2 regions of the Xanthomonas albilineans genome follow, and region 2 is predicted to be linked to the other one. Evidence: predicted binding sites of a transcription regulator. Region 2 holds the regulator's gene; the other holds the start of a gene.
What was found. The regulator FliA, encoded in region 2, starts transcription of late flagellar genes. The targets are predictions, from matches to a motif close to TAAAGTTTNNCNNNCNNNGGCCGATAA.
Positions count from the first base shown of each region.

Region 1: the regulator FliA is predicted to act here: its motif matches at 4,614-4,640, upstream of XaFJ1_RS10430 (methyl-accepting chemotaxis protein).

Region 1 is NZ_CP046570.1:2,480,993-2,491,478, reverse strand. It holds gene XaFJ1_RS10440 (M1 family metallopeptidase) at 1-1,320, shown strand, start outside; gene XaFJ1_RS10435 (methyl-accepting chemotaxis protein) at 2,154-4,373, shown strand; gene XaFJ1_RS10430 (methyl-accepting chemotaxis protein) at 4,812-7,025, shown strand; gene XaFJ1_RS10425 (amino acid permease) at 7,326-8,699, shown strand; gene XaFJ1_RS10420 (arsenic transporter) at 8,709-9,977, opposite strand; gene XaFJ1_RS10415 (carboxylesterase family protein) at 10,227-10,486, opposite strand, start outside.
Region 2 is NZ_CP046570.1:1,551,081-1,561,566, reverse strand. It holds gene fliR (flagellar biosynthetic protein FliR) at 1-754, shown strand, start outside; gene flhB (flagellar biosynthesis protein FlhB) at 894-2,024, shown strand; gene flhA (flagellar biosynthesis protein FlhA) at 2,021-4,105, shown strand; gene flhF (flagellar biosynthesis GTPase FlhF) at 4,274-5,857, shown strand; gene XaFJ1_RS06560 (P-loop NTPase) at 5,844-6,728, shown strand; gene XaFJ1_RS06555 (RNA polymerase sigma factor FliA) at 6,725-7,474, shown strand; gene cheY (chemotaxis response regulator CheY) at 7,493-7,885, shown strand; gene XaFJ1_RS06545 (protein phosphatase CheZ) at 7,885-8,493, shown strand; gene XaFJ1_RS06540 (chemotaxis protein CheA) at 8,498-10,246, shown strand; gene XaFJ1_RS06535 (flagellar motor protein) at 10,469-10,486, shown strand, end outside.

The DNA.
Region 1 (10,486 bases), 930 kb from region 2:
CAACCCTACCTGGGTGCGGAGTTTTACTTGGAATACGGCGATTTCGACTACGCGGTGACGGTGCCGTGGAATTATCTGGTTGCCGGCTCCGGCGAGCTGGTGAATCCCACGCAGGTATTGACTGCCACGCAGCGCCGGCGCTTGGCGCAAGCCGCTGCCAGCGATCGTACCGTGACCATCCGCGGCGTCGACGAAGTCGGCGACCCGGCCAGTCGACCCAGCGCCAGCGGTACCCAGACCTGGCGCTTCCATATGGACCACACCCGCGACGTCGCGTTTGCCGCCTCGCCGGCGTTCGTCTGGGACGCCGCGCGCATCAACCTGCCGCAGGGTCGGCATGCGCTGGCGATGTCGTTGTACCCGCGGCAGGGGATGGGTGCCGACAAGTGGGGCCGATCCACCGAATTCGTGAAGGCGTCGATCGAACATTTTTCGCAGTGGTATCCGTATCCGTGGCCGGTTGCGGTCAATCTCGGCGGTCATGGCGCCGACATGGAATATCCCGGCATCGTCTTCGAGGACATGCACGACGGTGGCAAGCAACTGTTCTGGATCACCGCACATGAACTGGGACATGGCTGGTTCCCGATGATCGTCGGCTCCAACGAGCGTCGCCATGCGTTCATGGACGAAGGTTTCAACACTTTCATCGACGTCTATGCTTCCGACGCGTTCAATCATGGCGAATACGCGCCCAAGCGCGACGGCGAATATGCGCCCAATGGCGGTAACCCGGTGGACGAGATCCTGCCGCTGCTGGCCGATGCGCAGGCACCGACGTTATTCGCCCATGCCGATGCCACCAGCGAGGCTTATCGCCATCCATTGATCTATTTCAAGGCCGCCCTGGGGCTGGTGCTGCTGCGCGAACAAATCCTGGGGCCGGCGCGTTTTGATCCGGCATTTCGCAAGTACATTGCCACCTGGGCCTACAAGCACCCGACGCCGTCGGATTTCTTCCGGCTGATGGAAAGCGAATCCGGCGAGGATCTGGCCTGGTGGTGGCGCGGTTGGTATTTCAACAACTGGCAACTGGATATGGGCGTGCAGGCTGCCACCTATGTCGATCACGATCCGGCCAAGGGCTTGCTGGTGACCTTGCGCAGCCGGCAGAAGCTGGTGATGCCGGCGACCTTGCGCATCGATTTCGCCGACGGCAGCCATCTGGATCAGCGCGTGCCGGTCGAAACCTGGCTGCAACAGACCGAGCCGCAGATTCGCGTGCCGAGCACGCAGAAGGTGCTGCATGTGACGCTCGATCCCGACCACGTGTTGCCTGATGCCGACCGTCGCGACAACCGTGTCGACAGCGTGAGCTGAGTCGATGGGAGGGGCTCCTGTGCTGGGTCGGAGTCTGAGGCAGCATTGCGCCACCGCGCAAGCGCGGTAACTCTGCCCTAAAGACGAATAGTGCGCATTTGGACTGGCTAAAAAACGTCGCGAGTCGCTGTTGGGTGGGCGGAGACGGCACATGCGAGGGGCGCACCGTAAAGGTGATGCATGACGATTCCGAGCACTCCCTGCTCCCGCCATGAGAGCGAGGCAGCAGTTTTGTTGGCGGCTCTTACCCGATGGGCATCGTCGGGTACGGCATCGATGTGCTTGTCATCTGAGTTCTGCGCGTTTTTTCGTCGGTGTCGCCGGCATTACGGACGCGGCACAAAGTGCGCGAAGGTGTGTCCTGAGTTGTCGTTGCCCGTCTTCTGAGCATGGTATGTATCTTCTTGTTTCCTCCTGGGAGGCGAACGTTGGGATGGGGACAGTTTTTCCGTAGTCACGATGGCGTGCGCGATTACTGGGTCTGGCCCGTGTTGCTTGCCGATCACCTGGCATCGACTCCAAGTCGATGCCATAGGTATTCACTATGGAAATTTAATTTTCTGATTTAATTGTGAATTCAATCACAAGTCTTTACATGCATCCTCATTTGTGTGAGTGGTGGCAAAACATATGCTCGATTGCGCATAAAGAAGCGACTGGATGTGCCGTTACAGCCAACGATGACAAGCGCAGCATGCCGCCGATGCGGTGGGCATGAGGCGTGTTCGTGTTTTCGCTCTCCACCCTGCCTGGCCGGTAAGTCAGGCAATGTGCTGCGCGATCTTCGAGCGTTGTCAGGACTCCTGCCATTCTTTTTAGTTGGTAACATCCTCATGATCCGGTTCCTGCAACGTTATAACGTCGGTACGCGGCTTTCTTCGGCTTTCGGTGTTCTCATCCTGCTGTCCTGCGCACTCGTCGTGGCAGGCTTGATGACGTTGAGTCAAGCACGTGGAATGATGGATACCATCGTCAATCGCAGAATGCAGATTCTCGATTACATGAGCGAAATGCGTAATGCCAGTGCGCTGATCGCGATCAATCTGCGCAACATCGTGCTGCCCACTACCGATGAAGAGAATCGCCAATTCGCCGATGTCATCGAACAGCAGCGCCGTTACTACACTGAAATCCACGACAAGCTCTACGCGATTCCGGTGACCGAACAGGTCGCGGCGGATATGCGCAAACGGATCGACGACACCTACGCAAGCACCCGTGAGGTCAATCAGCAGGTGATGGACCTGGGTCTGGCCAATAAAAGCGCCGAGGCGCTTAAAGTGCTGATGACGCGTGCGGATCCAGCGACCAAGCAGTGGCAGGAAGCGATCAATGTGTATGCGAATCGGCAACGTCAACGTGGTGCCGCCGCTTACGCGGCCGCGAAAGTGTCGATGGACCTTGGGCGCAACCTGCTCATTGCCGGTGGTGCTCTCGTGGTACTGATCAGCAGTCTGCTGGCCTGGTTGATCACGCGGAGCCTGACTGTGCCGTTGAATCGCGCGACCCGCGCCGCTGAGGCGATTGCATCGGGCAAGCTGGATAACGACGTGCGGACCGATGCCAAGGACGAAACCGGCCGGCTGTTGATCGCGATGGATGGCATGCAGCAGCAATTACGCAGCCTGATCGGTGCGCAGTTGGAAATGGCCAAGCGCCACGATGCTGGCGAGGTCAGTCACCGTATCGATGCGCAGACGTTCCCCGGCGATTACGGGCGGATGGCGGCCGAGACCAATGCGCTGGTGTCCTCGCATCTGGCGGTCAAGACCAAGCTGGCGCAGATCATGGGGCGCTATGCGATCGGCGATCTGAGTCAGGACATGGATCGCCTGCCGGGCGAGGAAGCGGTGTTGAGCAAGACCATGGACGAAGTGAAGACAAACCTGTCGGCGATGAACGGGCAGATCAAGCAACTGGCTTACTCGGCGGCGCATGGCGACTTCGCCGCGCGCGGGGATGCCGAGCGCTTCCAGTACGACTTCCGGGTGATGGTGGAGAGCCTCAATCAACTGATGTCCACCGCAGATGGCAATCTGCAGTCGTTGTCGGCGTTGCTGCAGGCGATTGCGGCGGGGGATCTGACCGCGCGCATGCGTGGCGATTTCCATGGTGTGTTCGCGCAGATGCGCGACGATGCCAATGCCACGGCCGAGCAACTGGCCAGTATCGTCGGGCGCATCAAGCAGTCGGCCGGTTCGATCAACGCCGCCGCCAGCGAAATCGCCACAGGCAACGATGACTTGTCGCAGCGCACCGAGCAGCAGGCGGCGAGCCTGGAGGAAACGGCCGCTTCGATGGAAGAGTTGACCTCCACGGTGAAACAGAACGCGGAGAATGCACGCCAAGCCAACCAGCTCGCTATCAGCGCCGCGTCGGTGGCCTCGCAGGGCGGTGCGGTGGTCGATCAGGTGGTGCAGACCATGAGCGGCATCGATACGGCCTCGAAGAAGATTGCCGACATCATCAGCGTGATCGATGGCATCGCGTTCCAGACTAATATTCTGGCGCTCAACGCGGCGGTGGAAGCGGCACGCGCGGGCGAGCAGGGGCGTGGGTTTGCGGTGGTGGCGACCGAAGTGCGGACGTTGGCGCAGCGCTCGGCGAATGCGGCCAAGGAGATCAAGGGGTTGATCGACGACTCGGTCACGCGTGTGGCGGAAGGGTCGTTGCTGGTGGATCAGGCAGGCAAGACGATGCAGGAGATCGTGTCCTCGGTGCAGCGGGTGACCGACATCATGGGCGAGATTTCGGCGGCCTCGCAGGAGCAGTCGGCGGGCATCGAGCAGGTGAACCAGACGGTGACGCAGATGGACGAGAGCACGCAGCAGAATGCGGCGTTGGTGGAAGAAGCCACGGCTGCGGCGCGTTCGATGGAGCAGCAGGCGGTGGAGTTGAGTCAGGCGGTGGCGTTGTTCAAGCTCGATGCCTCTGCGGCGATGCCGCCGCGGCAGGGCAGGGCGTCGGTGGCGTCTGTGGTCAAGCCGGTGGCGGTAGCCCTGCGGCGCGAGCGACCGGCGGCGGCAGTGGAGAAGGATTGGCAGGAGTTCTAAGCATGCCTTGGCATGCAGGGATGGCGCCGCACGCGGTGCCATCCCGCACGTTGTAACGGATGCCGCATGCGCTGTGCCTGCGGCCTTGCGTGTCGTGCCGATGCCAACGCGATACCTGGATGTTTCCGGAGCAGGCATACACCCGGATTTCACGAAAATCGACCGATTCGGTTCGGCGCCTTCGCTGATATAAATTTTTTATATTTGTGAATGAAGTAAAAATGACCATGCTGTGGCCTATTAAGTCTGCCTGAGAAGCGCCGATATCTCGGTCAAGCATCGTGAGTTGGCTTGCCTATAGTTGGTAGATATAAAAATTTTTGGCCCATTATTTTTGCATTTACGTATAGATGCGGGTCCAGTTCACTCAGGCGCTGGAATTTCACGCGATTCCTGGGCGATGAATTGCGTACTTCCCCTTATCAGTGAGAGTCCTTCATGGTCGCCTTCCTTCAACGCTATAACGTCGGTACACGTCTCTCCACGGCGTTCGGCATCCTGATTCTACTTTCCTGCACGCTTGTCGTCGCCGGACTTATCACCCTCATTCAGGCGCGTGGGCGGTTGGATAGTATTGTCAATCGCAACATTGCGGCAATACGTGCATCCAGCGAGATGCTCGACTCGAGTTCGGCCGTCGCCATCAATATCCGCAATATCGTGTTGCCGACCTCTCAGGAGGACAATATCCGTTTCTCCAAAGTGATCGTCCAGCAGCGCGCGCGCTATCTCGCAGCGCGCAAGCGGTTGAGTGAAATTCCCAGTGACGCGCAAAGCCGTGCCAAGTTGGAGGAGATCGACCGCACGCGGGCGATGTCAGTCGAGGTCAATAACCGCGTCATCGATCTGGGTATGAACTACAAACCGGAGGCGGCGCTGGATTTGATGATGGCCAAGTCCGTTCCGGTGGTGCAGAAGTGGCAGGATGCCATTGCCGCCTATGCGGATTTGCAGGCCAAACTTAGCAGCGATGCCTATGCCTCGGCGAGCGAGTCGATGGACCGTGGTCGCAATTTACTCATTGCCGGTGGTGCTCTCGTGGTGCTGGTCAGCAGTCTGCTGGCCTGGTTGATCACGCGCAGTCTGACCATGCCGTTGAATCGCGCGACCCGTGCCGCCGAGGCGATTGCATCGGGCAAGCTGGATAACGACGTGCGGACCGAGGCCAAGGACGAAACTGGCCGGCTGTTGATCGCGATGGATGGCATGCAGCAGCAATTGCGCAGCCTGATCGGTGCGCAGTTGGAAATGGCCAAGCGCCACGATGCCGGCGAGGTCAGTCACCGTATCGATGCGCAGACGTTCCCCGGCGATTACGGGCGGATGGCGGCCGAGACCAATGCGCTGGTGTCCTCGCATCTGGCGGTCAAGACCAAGCTGGCGCAGATCATGGGGCGCTATGCGATCGGCGATCTGAGTCAGGACATGGATCGCCTGCCGGGCGAGGAAGCGGTGTTGAGCAAGACCATGGACGAAGTGAAGACAAACCTGTCGGCGATGAACGGGCAGATCAAGCAACTGGCTTACTCGGCGGCGCATGGCGACTTCGCTGCGCGCGGGGATGCCGAGCGCTTCCAGTACGACTTCCGGGTGATGGTGGAGAGCCTCAATCAACTGATGTCCACCGCAGATGGCAATCTGCAGTCGTTGTCGGCGTTGCTGCAGGCGATTGCGGCGGGGGATCTGACCGCGCGTATGCGTGGCGATTTCCATGGTGTGTTCGCGCAGATGCGCGACGATGCCAATGCCACGGCCGAGCAACTGGCCAGTATCGTCGGGCGCATCAAGCAGTCGGCCGGTTCGATCAACGCCGCCGCCAGCGAAATCGCCACAGGCAACGATGACTTGTCGCAGCGCACCGAGCAGCAGGCGGCGAGCCTGGAGGAAACGGCCGCTTCGATGGAAGAGCTGACCTCCACGGTGAAACAGAACGCGGAGAATGCACGCCAAGCCAACCAACTCGCTGTCGGTGCCGCGTCGGTGGCCTCGCAGGGCGGTGCGGTGGTCAGTCAGGTGGTGCAGACCATGAGCGGCATCGATACGGCCTCGAAGAAGATCGCCGACATCATCAGCGTGATCGATGGCATCGCGTTCCAGACCAATATTCTGGCGCTCAACGCGGCGGTGGAAGCGGCACGCGCGGGCGAACAGGGGCGTGGGTTTGCGGTGGTGGCGACCGAAGTGCGGACGTTGGCGCAGCGCTCGGCGAATGCGGCCAAGGAGATCAAGGGGTTGATCGACGACTCGGTCACGCGTGTGGCGGAAGGGTCGTTGCTGGTGGATCAGGCAGGCAAGACGATGCAGGAGATCGTGTCCTCGGTGCAGCGGGTGACCGACATCATGGGCGAGATTTCGGCGGCCTCGCAGGAGCAGTCGGCGGGCATCGAGCAGGTGAACCAGACGGTGACGCAGATGGACGAGAGCACGCAGCAGAATGCGGCGTTGGTGGAAGAAGCCACGGCTGCGGCGCGTTCGATGGAGCAGCAGGCGGTGGAGTTGAGTCAGGCGGTGGCGTTGTTCAAGCTCGATGCCTCTGCGGCGATGCCGCCGCGGCAGGGTAGGGTGTCGGTGGTCAAGCCGGTGGCGGTAGCCCTGCGGCGCGAGCGACCGGTCGCGGCGGCGGTGCTGGAGAAGAATTGGCAGGAGTTCTAAGCATGCCTTGGCATGCAGGGATGGCGCCGCACGCGGTGCCATCCCGCACGTTGTAACGCACACCGCATGCGCTGTGCTTGCGGCGTGGCGGCGGTAGCCACTGCCCGTGCCGTGCGTGGCTGGCGGCGGCTGCAATCCGCATGACAGCGCGGTTTGCTTTGCGGGCCTTGAGTCGTCGCTGACAACGCAGGGCTCGATTGCCAGTGTCGGCAGTCTGATTCACTTGGCAATCCAGGCCAGATGCGCACGTCGCCGCGACGACGTTGTATCGTGTTGGGTCTTCGCCTGTCGATTGCACCGATGCCGCATCCATCCGCGCCTGTCCGTCCTGCCGCCGCCGTGCCCTTGCGCCATGCGCTGAGGCCGCGGCAATTGATCATGATGGGATTGGGCAGCGCGATCGGCGCCGGTCTGTTCCTCGGCTCCGGCGTCGGCGTGCATGTCGCCGGGCCGGCGGTGTTGATCTCCTATCTGGTCGCCGGTGCGCTGGTGATCATCGTGATGAATGCGCTCGGCGAAATGGCCGCAGCCAAGCCGGCCAGCGGTGCGTTTTCGGTGTATGCCGCCGACGCGATGGGCCCGACCATCGGTGCGACCTTGGGTTGGTTGTGGTGGCTGCAGTTGGTGATCGTGATCGCCGCCGAGGCGGTGGGCGCGTCTGGGTTGCTCGCGACGGTCTGGCCGGTGTCGGTCCCACTGGTCGCACTCGGGTTCATGGTCGTGCTCACTGCGATCAATTTGCTGGGTGTGCGCAGCTTCGGCGAGTGCGAGTTCTGGTTTGCCATTCTCAAGGTGGCGGCGATCCTTGGCTTCATTCTGGTTGGCGTGATGTTGCTCGCCGGTTGCTTGCCGGGAGTGGTCGCGCCGGGTTTGTCCAATCTCATCGGCAACGGCGGGTTCGCGCCCAGAGGCATCGCCGGCATCGCTGCGGCGCTGCTGGTCGTGGTATTCGCCTTCGGCGGCACCGAGATCGTGGCGGTGGCGGCGGCCGAAACCGCCGACCCGGAGCGCAGTATCGCGCGTGCGATCCGGACCGTGGCCTGGCGGATCCTGGTGTTTTACATCGGTTCGCTGAGCGTCATCGTCGCGGTGGTGCCTTGGCAGAGCGGGGCGCTGGCATCGCCATTTGCCGCGGTGCTGCAGGCGGCCAGGATTCCCGGCGCGGCGACTGGCATGACCTTGATCGCCGTGATCGCGCTGTTGTCGGCGCTCAATGCCAATCTGTACGGGGCCTCGCGGATGATCTTCTCGTTGGCGCAACGCGGGGAGGCACCGCGTCTGCTGGCGCTCGCCAGCCGTCAGCAGGTGCCGTGGCTGGCGGTGCTGGTCAGTGTGTCGTTCGGGTTCGTCGCTGCGATGCTGGAGCTGCTGTATCCCAACCGCGTATTGCCGGTGCTGCTCAATATCGTCGGCGCGACCTGCCTGCTGGTGTGGACGATTTCGCTGGTATCGCAGTTGATCCTGCGCGCGCGTGCCGATCGCATCGGCACGCGGCTGCCATTTCGCATGCGTGGCTATCCGCTGCTCACCGTATTGGCGTTGGCGATTCTGGCGCTGATTTTCGTTCTGTTGGTGGTGTCGCCGGATACGCGCGGACAGTTTCTGTCGATGGCGGCGCTGACCGCGGCAATCGCCTTGGTCAGTGGTGTGGCGCGACGGTGGCGTGCCCGCTAGGGCCGCGGCTCAGCTTAGGAGCAAGCGCGCACCCAACGCGCACAGCAGTGCTGGGGGCATCACCAGTACGCCGACTTTGAGAAAGCGCCAGAAGCCGACGTCCTCGCCTTCGCGGCGGATCGCGGTCAGCCACAGGATGGTCGCCAACGAGCCGGTGATCGACAGGTTCGGGCCCAGGTCCACGCCGATCAACAGCGCATCCACCACCAGTTGCGGCGGCTGCGCCTGGGCCACGGTGGTGCTGGCGATCAGCCCGGCGGGCAGGTTGTTCATCAGGTTGGAGCCGAATGCCAGTAACGTTCCGGCGATGCCGGCGGTGGCGTGCGGCGCGTGCGCGGCGGCGGCGGTCAGGCGCTGTGCGAGCAGGCCGATCACGCCGGTACGCGACAGCGCTTCGACCAGGACGAACAGGCCCGCGACCAGTGGCAACACCGACCACGACACCGCCCTGGCTATCGGCAGCGGCGATTGCCGCCCGCCCAGGCAGACCACGCCCAACGTGGCCAGGCCGGCCAGGCAGGTGGGCAGCCCCAGGTCCAGGCCCACGGCGGAGACACCCACCAGCAGCGCGGCGGTGGCGAGAATGCCGACCAGTGCGAACGTGCCGCCACGGGGCAATGGCAGGGTGTCCACACGCTCGGCACAGCGTCCGGTCAGATCCTTGCGTTCGGCCCAGCGCAGCATGCAGAAAGTCACCCCGATCGCCAGCACCGACGGCAGCGCGAACGCGGCCATCCAGGCGCGCAGGGTCGGCATCTGGCCGCCGTACAGCACCAGATTGGCGGGGTTGGAGATCGGCAACACGAAGCTGCCCGCGTTGGCGATCAGCGCGCAGGCGAACAGCAGCGGCAGCGGCTTGGCCCCGGACTTGCGGGCGGCGGCGTACACCGCTGGGGTCAGCACCACCGCAGTGGCATCGTTGGACAGAAATGCCGTGACCACGATGCCGACGCCGAACACTAGCGCGAACAGCCGCCGGGTCGAGCCGCCAGCCAGGTTCACCGCGTGCATCGCAACCCAGTCGAACAGGCCCTCGGTGCGTGCGGTTTCCGATAGCAGCATCATGCCGATCAGGAACAGATACACGTCCAGTCCCTTAAGCACCGCCTGCCACGCTTCACCGCCCGGCATCAGCCCCAGTGCCATCAGCAGCAGCGCGCCACCGATCGCCCAGCACGCCTCGGGCAATTTGAACGGTCGCGCGATCACCCCGGCGGTGGCCAGTGCGCAGATGCCCCAGGTGGCGAGATGGGCGGTGTGTCCGCCGAGCATGCTCATGCCGTTGCCGCCGGATGCGATATGCGCACGGCGTGGGTCGGCTGCACGCTGGTGCGGGCGAAGCGGGGAAGGACGGGGCGGCGGGCGACAGGCATGAGGGCGGTTGGTGCAGACAGCAATGGGGGGCAAGGATAACAGTGGTGATGTCGGAGCTCGCGCTGTGGAAACGCCGATGCTGCCTGTATCGTAGAGAGGCCGTTTGCGCACGATCACATCGCCGCGTTTGCATCGCTACCGATGCTGTGCGGCTCAGTCGCTCGCTGCGCTCTCACCGCTGGTGTCGGTGCGTTTCTGCGCGAATAGCCATTGCCACAGTTTGGGATCGCGGTAGGTGGCATCCCACGCGTTGTGATTGCCGTGCGGATATTCGGTGTAGCGCACGTCGGCGTTGAGGTTATTGAACGCGCGAAAAATCTTGCGGTCGTCGTGCGGCAGCACCTGATCGTCCTGAGCGCCGTGGAAAATCCACACCGGGATGTGCTGCAAGCGTTCCGCCAGGGCCGTGTAGG
Region 2 (10,486 bases):
TGCATTCGCGATGATCGGCGCAATCCTATGGACCATGCTGCGCATCGGCGCGATGCTGATGGTGATGCCACTGGTCGGCACCCGCGCGATTCCGGCACGCATCCGAGTAATCCTGGCCGCCACCCTGGCAATGGCACTGGCCCCGCTGTTGCCGCCAGTGCCGGACTGGAATGGCTTTGACGCCACGGTCGTCCTCAGCGTGGCACGTGAATTGGCCGTCGGTGCCAGTATGGGCTTCATGTTGAGGATGATCTTCGAGGCCGGCGCAATGGCCGGGGAAATGATCTCGCAGAGTACGGGGCTGGGCTTCGCGCAAATGGCCGACCCACTGCGCGGAGTCAACTCCGGCGTGATCGGGCAATGGTTTTACCTGGCTTTCGGCCTGCTGTTCTTCACCGCCAATGGGCATCTGGCGGTCGTGGCGCTACTCGTGGATAGCTACAAAGCGCTGCCGATCGGCAGTGCGTTGCCGGATGCGCAGGCCATGATCACCGTCGCACCGGACTTTTTTATGAGCATGATGCGCGGTGCGCTGACCTTGGCGTTGCCAGTGATAGTGGCGATGTTGGCGGTCAACCTGGCCTTCGGCGCATTGGCCAAGGCCGCGCCAGCGCTGAATCCGATCCAGATCGGTCTGCCGGTGGCGATGGTGCTTGGATTAGCGCTGCTGGCAATTCTGGTCAACGAAATGGGGCCGCCGGTGCAACGGCTGTTCGACGCCGCCTTCGATGCCGCGCGCCAGCTCACTGCGTAACGACGTCCCCCCGTCCTGAGTAGCAGTCGGGTTTAGAGTCCGGGGTTGGGTCACGTGCCAACAACAGGCCCGGCGGGCGTCGGCATCGCGGCATGGCCCTTGCAACAGGCAGGGGCACTCCCCCGCCACGCACACGCCCATGTCCGAAAACGAAGAAGGCGCAGAACGCACAGAACAACCGACCGAAAAGCGTCTGCGCGAAACCCGCGAGCAGGGCAATATCCCGCGCTCGCGCGAACTGGCCACAGCGGCGGTGTTCAGCTCCAGCATCTTCGCGCTGATGGGTATGTCCGGTTCGCTGACGGCAGGCGCGGTGGCGTGGATGAAACACGCACTGCAGCCCGATCCGCATCTACGCGACACTCCACAGGCACTGTTCGGCTATTTCGGCGACCTACTGATCGGGCTGTTCTGGGTGGTCCTGCCGCTGATCGGCATCTGCGTGGCCGCTGGCTTTATCGCACCGCTCCTAATGGGCAGCCTACGTTTCTCCGGCCAAGCGCTCATCCCCAAACTCGATCGGCTCAACCCAATGGCTGGGCTGGCCCGCCTATACGGTACTGAAAGCCTGGTCGAACTGCTCAAGTCGATGCTGCGTATGGGCTTCGTTGGCGGTGCCGCGTTTCTATGCATCTGGAAAGGCCTGGACGGCCTACGCGGCCTACTGCAGCAGCCGCTCGAACAAGCCATCGGCCATGGCCTGGGATTCACCCTGAGCATGCTGCTGTACACAGCCGGTGCGCTAGCGCTACTGGCCGCGATCGACGCCCCTTATCAAAAGTGGCATTACATCAACAAATTGAAGATGACCCGCGAGGAAGTCCGCCGAGAAATGAAGGAAAACGACGGCAGTCCCGAGGTCAAGGGGCGCATCCGCCAAATGCAGATGCAAATGTCGCAGCGGCGCATGATGGAAGCCGTGCCCAAAGCCGACGTGGTCGTGGTCAACCCGACCCACTACGCCGTCGCGCTGAAATACGAGAGCGGGCGCATGCGCGCACCCACCGTGCTCGCCAAGGGCGTGGACGAGATCGCCTTCCGCATCCGCGAAGTCGGCGAGCAGCACCGCGTCGCAGTGGTGTCTGCGCCACCGTTGGCACGCGCCTTGTATAGGGAAGGCCAGCTCGGCAAGGAAATTCCCGTGAGACTTTATTCGGCGGTCGCCCAGATCCTCTCCTACGTGTATCAGTTGCGTGCCTGGCGCAGCGGCCCGATGCCGCCATTACCGGCACTGGAAGTGGATGAGTTCGCCCCGGAGAGCAAGCCATGAGCCAGCCCGCCGCGCAAATGAATACGCGCAAGATGATGGACATGATCAAGCACGGGCTCGGCGCCCCGCTGATCGTGTTGGTGATGCTGGCGATGGTGGTGGTACCGCTAGCCGCCCCGGTGCTGGACGCGATGTTCACCTTCAATATCGCCATTTCGCTGATGGTGCTGTTGGCCGTGGTGTACGTGAAACGGCCTTTGGAATTCAGCATCTTTCCCATCGTGCTGCTGATGACCACGATGCTGCGCCTGGCCCTGAACGTGGCCTCCACCCGCGTCATCCTGATCAACGGTCAAAACGGACACAGCGCCGCCGGCAAGGTGATCGAGGCTTTCGGCGAGTTCGTGATCGGCGGCAACTACGCGGTCGGCATCGTGGTGTTCGCGATTCTGACCATCATCAACTTCGTGGTCATCACCAAAGGCGCCGGGCGTGTGTCGGAAGTGACCGCACGCTTCATCCTCGACGCCATGCCCGGCAAGCAGATGGCGATCGACGCCGACCTCAATGCCGGCTTGCTGACCCGCGAAGAAGCTAAAGCACGGCGCGAGGAAGTGCGGGAGGAAGCGGACTTCTACGGTTCGATGGACGGTGCCAGCAAATTCATCCGCGGCGACGCGATCGCCGGCATCTTGATCCTATTCATCAATTTGATCGGCGGCATGGCGGTCGGCGTACTCCAACACGGCATGCCCGTGGCCCAGGCCGCCTCCACCTATACCTTGCTGTCGATCGGCGACGGTCTGGTCGCACAGTTGCCAGCGCTATTGGTGTCTTCGGCGGTGGCGATGCTGGTCACCCGTGCTTCGCGTTCGCAGGATATGGGCGCTTCGATGATGGGCCAGGTGTTCGGCCAACACAAAGCGTTGGCGGTGGCTGCGGCGATCATGGGCCTGGTCGGCCTGATCCCAGGCATGCCCAACGTCGCTTTCTTGACGCTGGCGCTGATCCTGGGTCTGTTGGCCTGGAAAATGTGGAAGCGCAGCCTGCAACCGCCACCGGCCGCGGTAGATGCAGTGCCGCCAGCAGCGGCTGCCGCGGCGCAAGCCAATGCCGAATTGGGCTGGGACGAACTACGACCGATCGATCCGTTGGGCCTGGAGGTCGGCTACCGGCTGATCCCGCTGGTGGACAAGACCCAGGGCGGCGAATTGATGGCGCGAATCAAAGGCGTGCGACGCAAGCTGACCCAGGACATCGGCTTTCTGGTGCCGCCGGTGCACATCCGCGACAACCTGGAATTGCAAGCCAACGCCTACCGCCTGCTGGTGCATGGGGTGCCGGTGGCCACCGCCGACATTCACCCGGATCGCGAACTGGCACTGGACCCCGGCGGTGCGCTGGGCAAGATCGAGGGCATCCCCGGCAAGGACCCGGCGTTCGGTCTGGATGCGGTGTGGATCCAGCCGCATCAGCGCGCTCAGGCAGAAACCATGGGTTATACCGTGGTCGACCCGGCTACAGTGATCGCGACCCATCTCTCCCACCTGATCCGCGAGCACGCCCCGGAACTGCTTGGCCATGAGGAAGTCCAGCAATTGCTGGCCACCCTGGCCAAGAGCGCGCCCAAGCTGGTCGAGGACCTCACCCCCAAGGCGCTGCCGTTGTCGGTGGTGGTACGCGTGCTACAAAACCTGTTGATCGAAAAGATCCCGGTGCGGCAGCTGCGCAAGATCGTCGAGGCACTGGTCGAAAACGCCCCACAGAGTCAGGAACCCGCGGCGCTCACTGCCGCGGTACGCAACTCCCTGGGCCGCTTCATCGTCCAGGAGATCGCCGGGATGGCATCGGAACTGCCGGTGTTCACCCTGGCGCCGCAATTGGAACGTGTCTTGCAAGACTCCACACAGGGCAACGGTGCAGCGCTGGAACCCGGATTGGCCGAACGCCTGCACCAGAGCCTGACCGATTGCGTCAGCAAGCAAGAAGCACGCAATGAGCCGGCAGTGGTGCTGGTGCCGGCGCAGGTCCGCGCCGCACTGGCACGGTTGGTCCGCCACAGCGTCCCCTCGCTGTCGGTGCTGTCCTACAGCGAGGTACCGGAAGACAAGCGGTTGAAGTTGGTGGGAACGATCAGTTGAAAGACCCGGCCCGGGCACTTGGGACTCGGAAAAGTGTAAAGGCATGAATCGGACAGGACATATGAACATCTGCTCACCCGCATACCACCGCTCGGAACGACAACAGCGTCTGTGCCGATTTTTCAGTCCCGCGCCCCCCCTCACGCGTCACGGCGCCAAGGTATCCCTATGAAAATCAAACGTTTCGTCGCTCCCGACATGCGTACAGCGTTCCGTATGGTGCGCGACGAGCAGGGTCCGGATGCGGTGATCCTGTCCAACCGGCGAACCGACGAAGGCATCGAGATCGTCGCCGCCAGCAACTACGACGAGGCACTGGTGCAACGCGCCCTGGACGCCGTGCGTCCAGAGGAAACGCCACGTCCGACCACCGCAGCGGCAACGCCACGGCCCGCACGCCACAAAGCCGCAGGGCCCAACTCGGCGATGGCGATGATGGCCGCGATCAGCGAGCGCCGTAGCAATGCCATCGCCACCACGTCGGAGCGGTCGCTGACACAACCCGCTGCCATCGCCGCCTCGGCGCTGCCGCTCGGCAAGCGCGTCACTGCGACATCGACGATCACGCCACGGACAGCCGTCCAGGCGCCGACCAGTGCAGAATGCAGCATTCCCGAGGATGTGTTCCGCAACGCGCCGATCAACGTGTCGCTGCCAACACCATTCCCCACTGCCACCACCGCCATCTCCGCCGCCGCAGATACAGCTTGGCACGAAGCCCCACCTGCCGTGGCACTGGCGCCAGCCAGCATGCCCAACCTCGTCCCCGAGGCCCCGATCACGAACGCCGAAATTCCGGCAGTCACCACACTCACTGCGGTTCCCAGCTTCCCGGCGCCGCAGAACGACGAACAATTGACGCAACTACGCGACGAACTGGCGCTGATGCGGCAGATGATCGAGCGTGAAATGAATCGGCTCACCGACGAGCGCCTTCGCGGTTCGCCAGTACGCGCCCAGGCGCTGGAATTAATGGACGACTACGGCTTCGACGGCGGCATCACCCGCGACGTTGTCATGCAAATTCCCGCCGACCTGGAACTGCACCGCGGCCGCGGACTGATGCTGGGCCTGTTGTCCAAACGCCTGCCGATCGCGACATTGGATCCGCTCGAGCAAGGCGGCGTGATCGCCCTGATCGGCCCCACCGGCGCCGGCAAGACCACGACCATCGCCAAGCTGGCCTCTCTCTTCCTGGAGCGCAATGCCGCCCGCGACGTGGCTCTGGTCACGACCGACACCGTCCGCGTCGGTGGCCGCGAACAACTGCACAGCTATGGCCGACAGCTCGGGATCGCCGTCCACGAAGCCGACAGCGATGCCTCGCTACAGCAGCTGCTGCAGCGTCTGGCCGACTACAAATTGGTGCTGATCGACACCGCCGGCATGGGCCAGCGCGACCGTGCGCTGGCCGCGCAACTGCACTGGTTGCGCGCCTCGCGAGTCGTCCGCTCGTTGCTCGTGCTTCCCACCAACGCCCATTTTTCCGACCTGGACGAAGTCGTACGCCGGTTCGCCAGCGCCGATCCACAGGGCGTCATCCTGACCAAGCTGGACGAAACCGGACGGTTTGGCAGCGCCTTGTCGGTGGTCGTGGACCACCGCCTTCCCATCACCTGGGTGACCGATGGACAGCGTGTGCCGGACGACCTGCACCGCGCCAACGCCGCCAGCCTGGTATTGCGCCTTGAAGATTTGCGGCGCGCTGCCGATAAGCCCTGTACTCCGGAGCAGAACCATGCCGTCGCGTGATTACGCCAATCTGACCAACGCGTTTCCCCTATCGGCGACGCGCAACGAACCGCTGGGTCCGGTGCGCACGATCGCTGTGACCGGTGGCAAGGGTGGCGTCGGCAAGACCAACATCTCGGTCAATCTGTCGATGGCGCTGGCCGATATGGGCAAGCGCACCCTGCTCCTGGACGCCGACCTCGGTCTGGCCAACGTCGATGTACTGCTGGGCTTGACGCCTAGATTCACGGTGGCCGATCTGGTCGCTGGGCGTTGCACGCTGGAAGAAGCCCTGATCGACATGCCCAACGGGCTGATGGTGGTGCCCGCAGCCTCCGGCCGCCGTTACATGGCCGAACTGCCCCCCGCTCAACACGTCGGCCTGGTCAATGTGTTCTCCGAGTTGCAGCGCGATCTGGATATCATGGTGATCGACACCGCCGCCGGCATCACCGACAGCGTGCTGACCTTCTGCCAGGCCGCGCAGGACGCAGTCGTCGTGGTCTGCGACGAGCCGGCCTCGATCACCGACGCCTACGCCCTGATCAAAGTGCTCGCGCGCGAACGCGGCATGGATCGGCTGCAGATCGTCGCGAACATGGTCCGCGACATCAACGAAGGCCGCCTGTTATACGAAAAACTCAGCCGGGTCTGCGAGAAGTTCCTCGGCGACGTGTCGCTGAACTACCTCGGTTGCGTGCCGCAGGACGACTGGCTGCGACTGGCGGTGCAACGCCAGCAGCCCGTGGTCAAAGCCTACCCGTCCAGCCCCTCGGCCCAGGCGATCGCCGATATCGCCCGGCGCACTTCACGTTGGCAGGCACCGACTGTCCCACGCGGAAACGTCGAGTTCTTCGTCGAACGCATCATCCAACGTGGAGTAGCCGCATGAACGCCGCAGCCCACTACCGCGCCGTGCAGCGCAACAGTTCCAATGACTACATCGCGCAACACTCGGACCTGGTGCGGCGCATCGCCCATCACCTGGCAGCAAGGCTGCCGGCCAGCGTCGAGATCGACGACCTGATCCAGGCCGGGATGATCGGCCTGATCGAAGCCTCGCGCAGCTACGATGCCGACCAGGGCGCCTCGTTCGAAACCTACGCCTCGATCCGCATCCGCGGCTCGATGATCGACGAAATCCGCCGTGGCGATTGGGTGCCGCGCTCGGTGCACCGACGCGCGCGTGACGCGGCCTCGGCGATCCGCAAGATTGAACAAAACACCGGTCGCGCCGCCGCCGCCAACGAAGTGGCCGCAGCGATGGAAATGCCGCTCCCCGAATACATGCGGTTGATGGAAGATGCCGCACGCGGACAAGTACTGAGCCTGGAATCGCGCATCGAGGACCATGGGGAACTGGACACCATCGCCAAGGGCGGTCCCAATCCGCAGCAGATGCTCGAGCGCAGCGAATTCGGCCGCGAACTTGGCAAAGCGATCGCGCAACTACCCGAGCGCGAACAATTAGTGTTGTCGCTGTACTACGAGCAGGAATTGAATCTCAAGGAAATTGGCGCGGTCCTCGGAGTCAGCGAGTCGCGCGTGTGCCAGATCCACGGTCAGGCCACGGTACGGTTGCGCGGACGCCTGAAGGCATTCGAAGCCGCCGACGCAGGTCTGGAAGACGAAGAATAAGAACCTAGGGAGTTAGCGGTGAACAAAAACATGCGGATTTTGATCGTGGACGATTTTTCGACGATGCGACGTATCGTCAAAAATCTGCTTGGCGATCTTGGCTTCACCAACACCGCCGAAGCAGAAGACGGCAACAGCGCGCTAGCCGCATTGCGCTCGGCGCCGTTCGAATTCGTGGTCACCGACTGGAACATGCCCGGCATGACCGGCATCGATTTGCTGCGCAACATTCGCGGCGACGACAAGCTCAAGCATCTACCCGTGCTGATGGTCACTGCCGAGGCCAAGCGCGAGCAGATCATCGAAGCGGCACAGTGCGGCGTGAACGGCTACATCATCAAACCGTTCACCGCGCAGACGCTGGAAGAGAAGTTGGGCAAGATCTTCGAGCGCCTGGGAGCAACCGCCTGATGGAAGTCACTGCTGAACGCACTGCTCTGATCGAACGCCTGCAAGGTGCGCTGGACGCACTGGAAAGCGGTGACGAAGCCGGCTGGCGCCGGGAGATCGACACCCTCGCCGCCTGGCGCACACGCCCGATGATGCAGGGCCTGAGCCGACTTGCGCGCGACCTGGGCCAGGCACTGGGCGAACTGCCGGTGGCGCCCAGCGACGCTGGCGAACTGGATGACGCCTGTTCGCGGCTGGACCACGTGGTGGCAATGACCGAACAAGCCAGTCACCGTACCTTGGATTTGGCCGAGGAATGCCGTGCGCTCGCCGAACAATTGCGTGCCGGCGGCCTGAGTGGCGACCAGAGCGAGATCCTGGACAAGATCCGCCACAACCTCACCGAAATGGCTCTGGCGCAGAGCTTCCAGGACCTGACCGGACAGATCATCCGCCGCGTCGCAGGAATTGTGCGCCGTGTGCACGAAGGGTTCGGCGCGCTGGGATTACCGCCGAAGGAAGAACGCAAAGCCGATGGCGGCTTGGCCGGCCCAGCCCTACCTGGCCTGGACCGTCACGGCGTGTCGCAAAACGACGCCGACGACCTGCTGTCCGGATTGGGGTTGTAATCGCATGAGCGCCGTATCAGACGACATCGCTGCCGACTTCATCATCGAGGCCCAGGAGATCCTGGACCGCCTAGGCGAACAGTTGGTGTCGCTGGAACAGGCGCCTGATGACAGCAACCAGCTCAACGCCGTGTTCCGGGGCTTCCACACCCTCAAGGGCGGTGCCGGCTTCCTATCGATCAACGCCATGGTCGAGTTGTGCCATGCCGCCGAAGAGACCCTGGGCATGGCCCGTGCCGGTCAGGCTACGCTGGAAGCCCGTCACTTCGACGCCGCGCAGCAATCGCTGGACTACCTGCAATCGATGCTGGATGCGTTCAGCAGCGGCGAAGAGCCGCCACGCGCGCCGGCACAATTGATCGCGCAATTCGCCGCAGGTGGCGAGGAAACCGCGATGCCATCCACTTCTGCAACAGCCGGTAAAAGCAGCATGCCCGCTGGAGGAGCTGGCGCCGATTCGGACCTGATCAGCGACGACGAATTCGAAGCACTACTCGACAACCTGCACGGCGGTGCCGCGCCCGCGGCCAAACCGCAACTTACCGCATCACCAAGTCCAAAACCCAACGCACCGGCATCCAAGCCAAGCGTGGCTGCAAAGACGAGCGAACCCGAACAAACCGTGCGCGTGGACACCAAACGCCTGGACGCCATCGTCAACATGATCGGTGAACTGGTGCTATCGCGCAATCGACTCAAGACACTGCGTGCGCGCCTGCACGACGAAGAGCTTGATCGTGCAGTCAGCACGCTGGACATCGCCACCGCCCGGCTGCAATCGGCGGTAATGCGGACACGCATGCAACCGGTCGGCAAGGTGTTCTCGCGCTTCCCGAAGGTCGCGCGCGACGTTGCCCGTTCTTTGCAGAAAGAAGTGGAATTGGAACTGATTGGTGCCGACACCGAGCTGGACCGCAATCTGGTCGAGGCACTGGCCGATCCTCTGGTCCATTTGGTGCGCAACGCGATCGACCACGGCATCGAGGCGCCAGCGCTACGCGAAGCCACCGGCAAGCCGCGTGGCGGCAATGTGCGCCTGTCTGCACAACAAGAAGGCGACTACGTCAGCATCGAAGTGCAAGACGACGGTGCCGGCATCGATCCAGAACGCTTGCGTGCCAAGGCGCGCGAAAAGGGCCTGATCGATCCGGAAGCCGCTGCACGGCTAAGTACCGAGGAATGTCTGCATCTGGTCTTCCTGCCTGGGTTTTCGACCAAATCCGAAGTCACCGATATCTCCGGCCGTGGCGTCGGCATGGATGTGGTGCAGTCGCGTATCCGCGAACTCAGCGGACAAATCCAGATCCAATCCGAGCTGGGCCGCGGCAGCCGCTTTCTGATCCGCGTACCGCTGACCCTGGCTATCTTGCCAACCCTTCTGGTGCAGGCCGGCGATAGTGTCTATGCACTCCCCCTGGCGCGTGTGGTCGAAGTGCTGCATGCGCCACGCCGCTCGCTGGGCTGGTTCGACGGCCGCGCCGTACTCGATCGGCAGTCACATACGCTGCCACTGGTGGACCTACGCCAGTGGCTCAACGTCGACGCCCCACAACTACCACTGCTGACCATCGTGGTGCTACAGGCTGGCGAATCGCGTATGGGCCTAGTGGTGGACCAGGTCCGCGGTCGCGAGGAGGTGGTCATCAAACCGCTACCGCGCGCCCTGCGCGGCCTGTCCGGGTATGCCGGCGCCACACTGATCGGCGATGGCCGTCTGGCATTGATTCTGGATGTGGATGGCCTGAAGAGCTGAGGGCTCGGGACGACAGCATCGCATCCCACGCCCAAACCATTGTCAAACGCGTTGATGAAGCAAATTGCAAGATGTTGAAGATGTAATCGCAACGTCCTGCCCAGGACATTTGCACTTTTTAAGTGAAATATTTGTGCTTTCGTAATCTCACGTTCCGGCACGTCTAAGTCTCCGATCCAGGCTGCCCATCAAGTCCCCCGCTCCCTTGCCGATACCTCCTGCATGGACAAACTCAGTCTC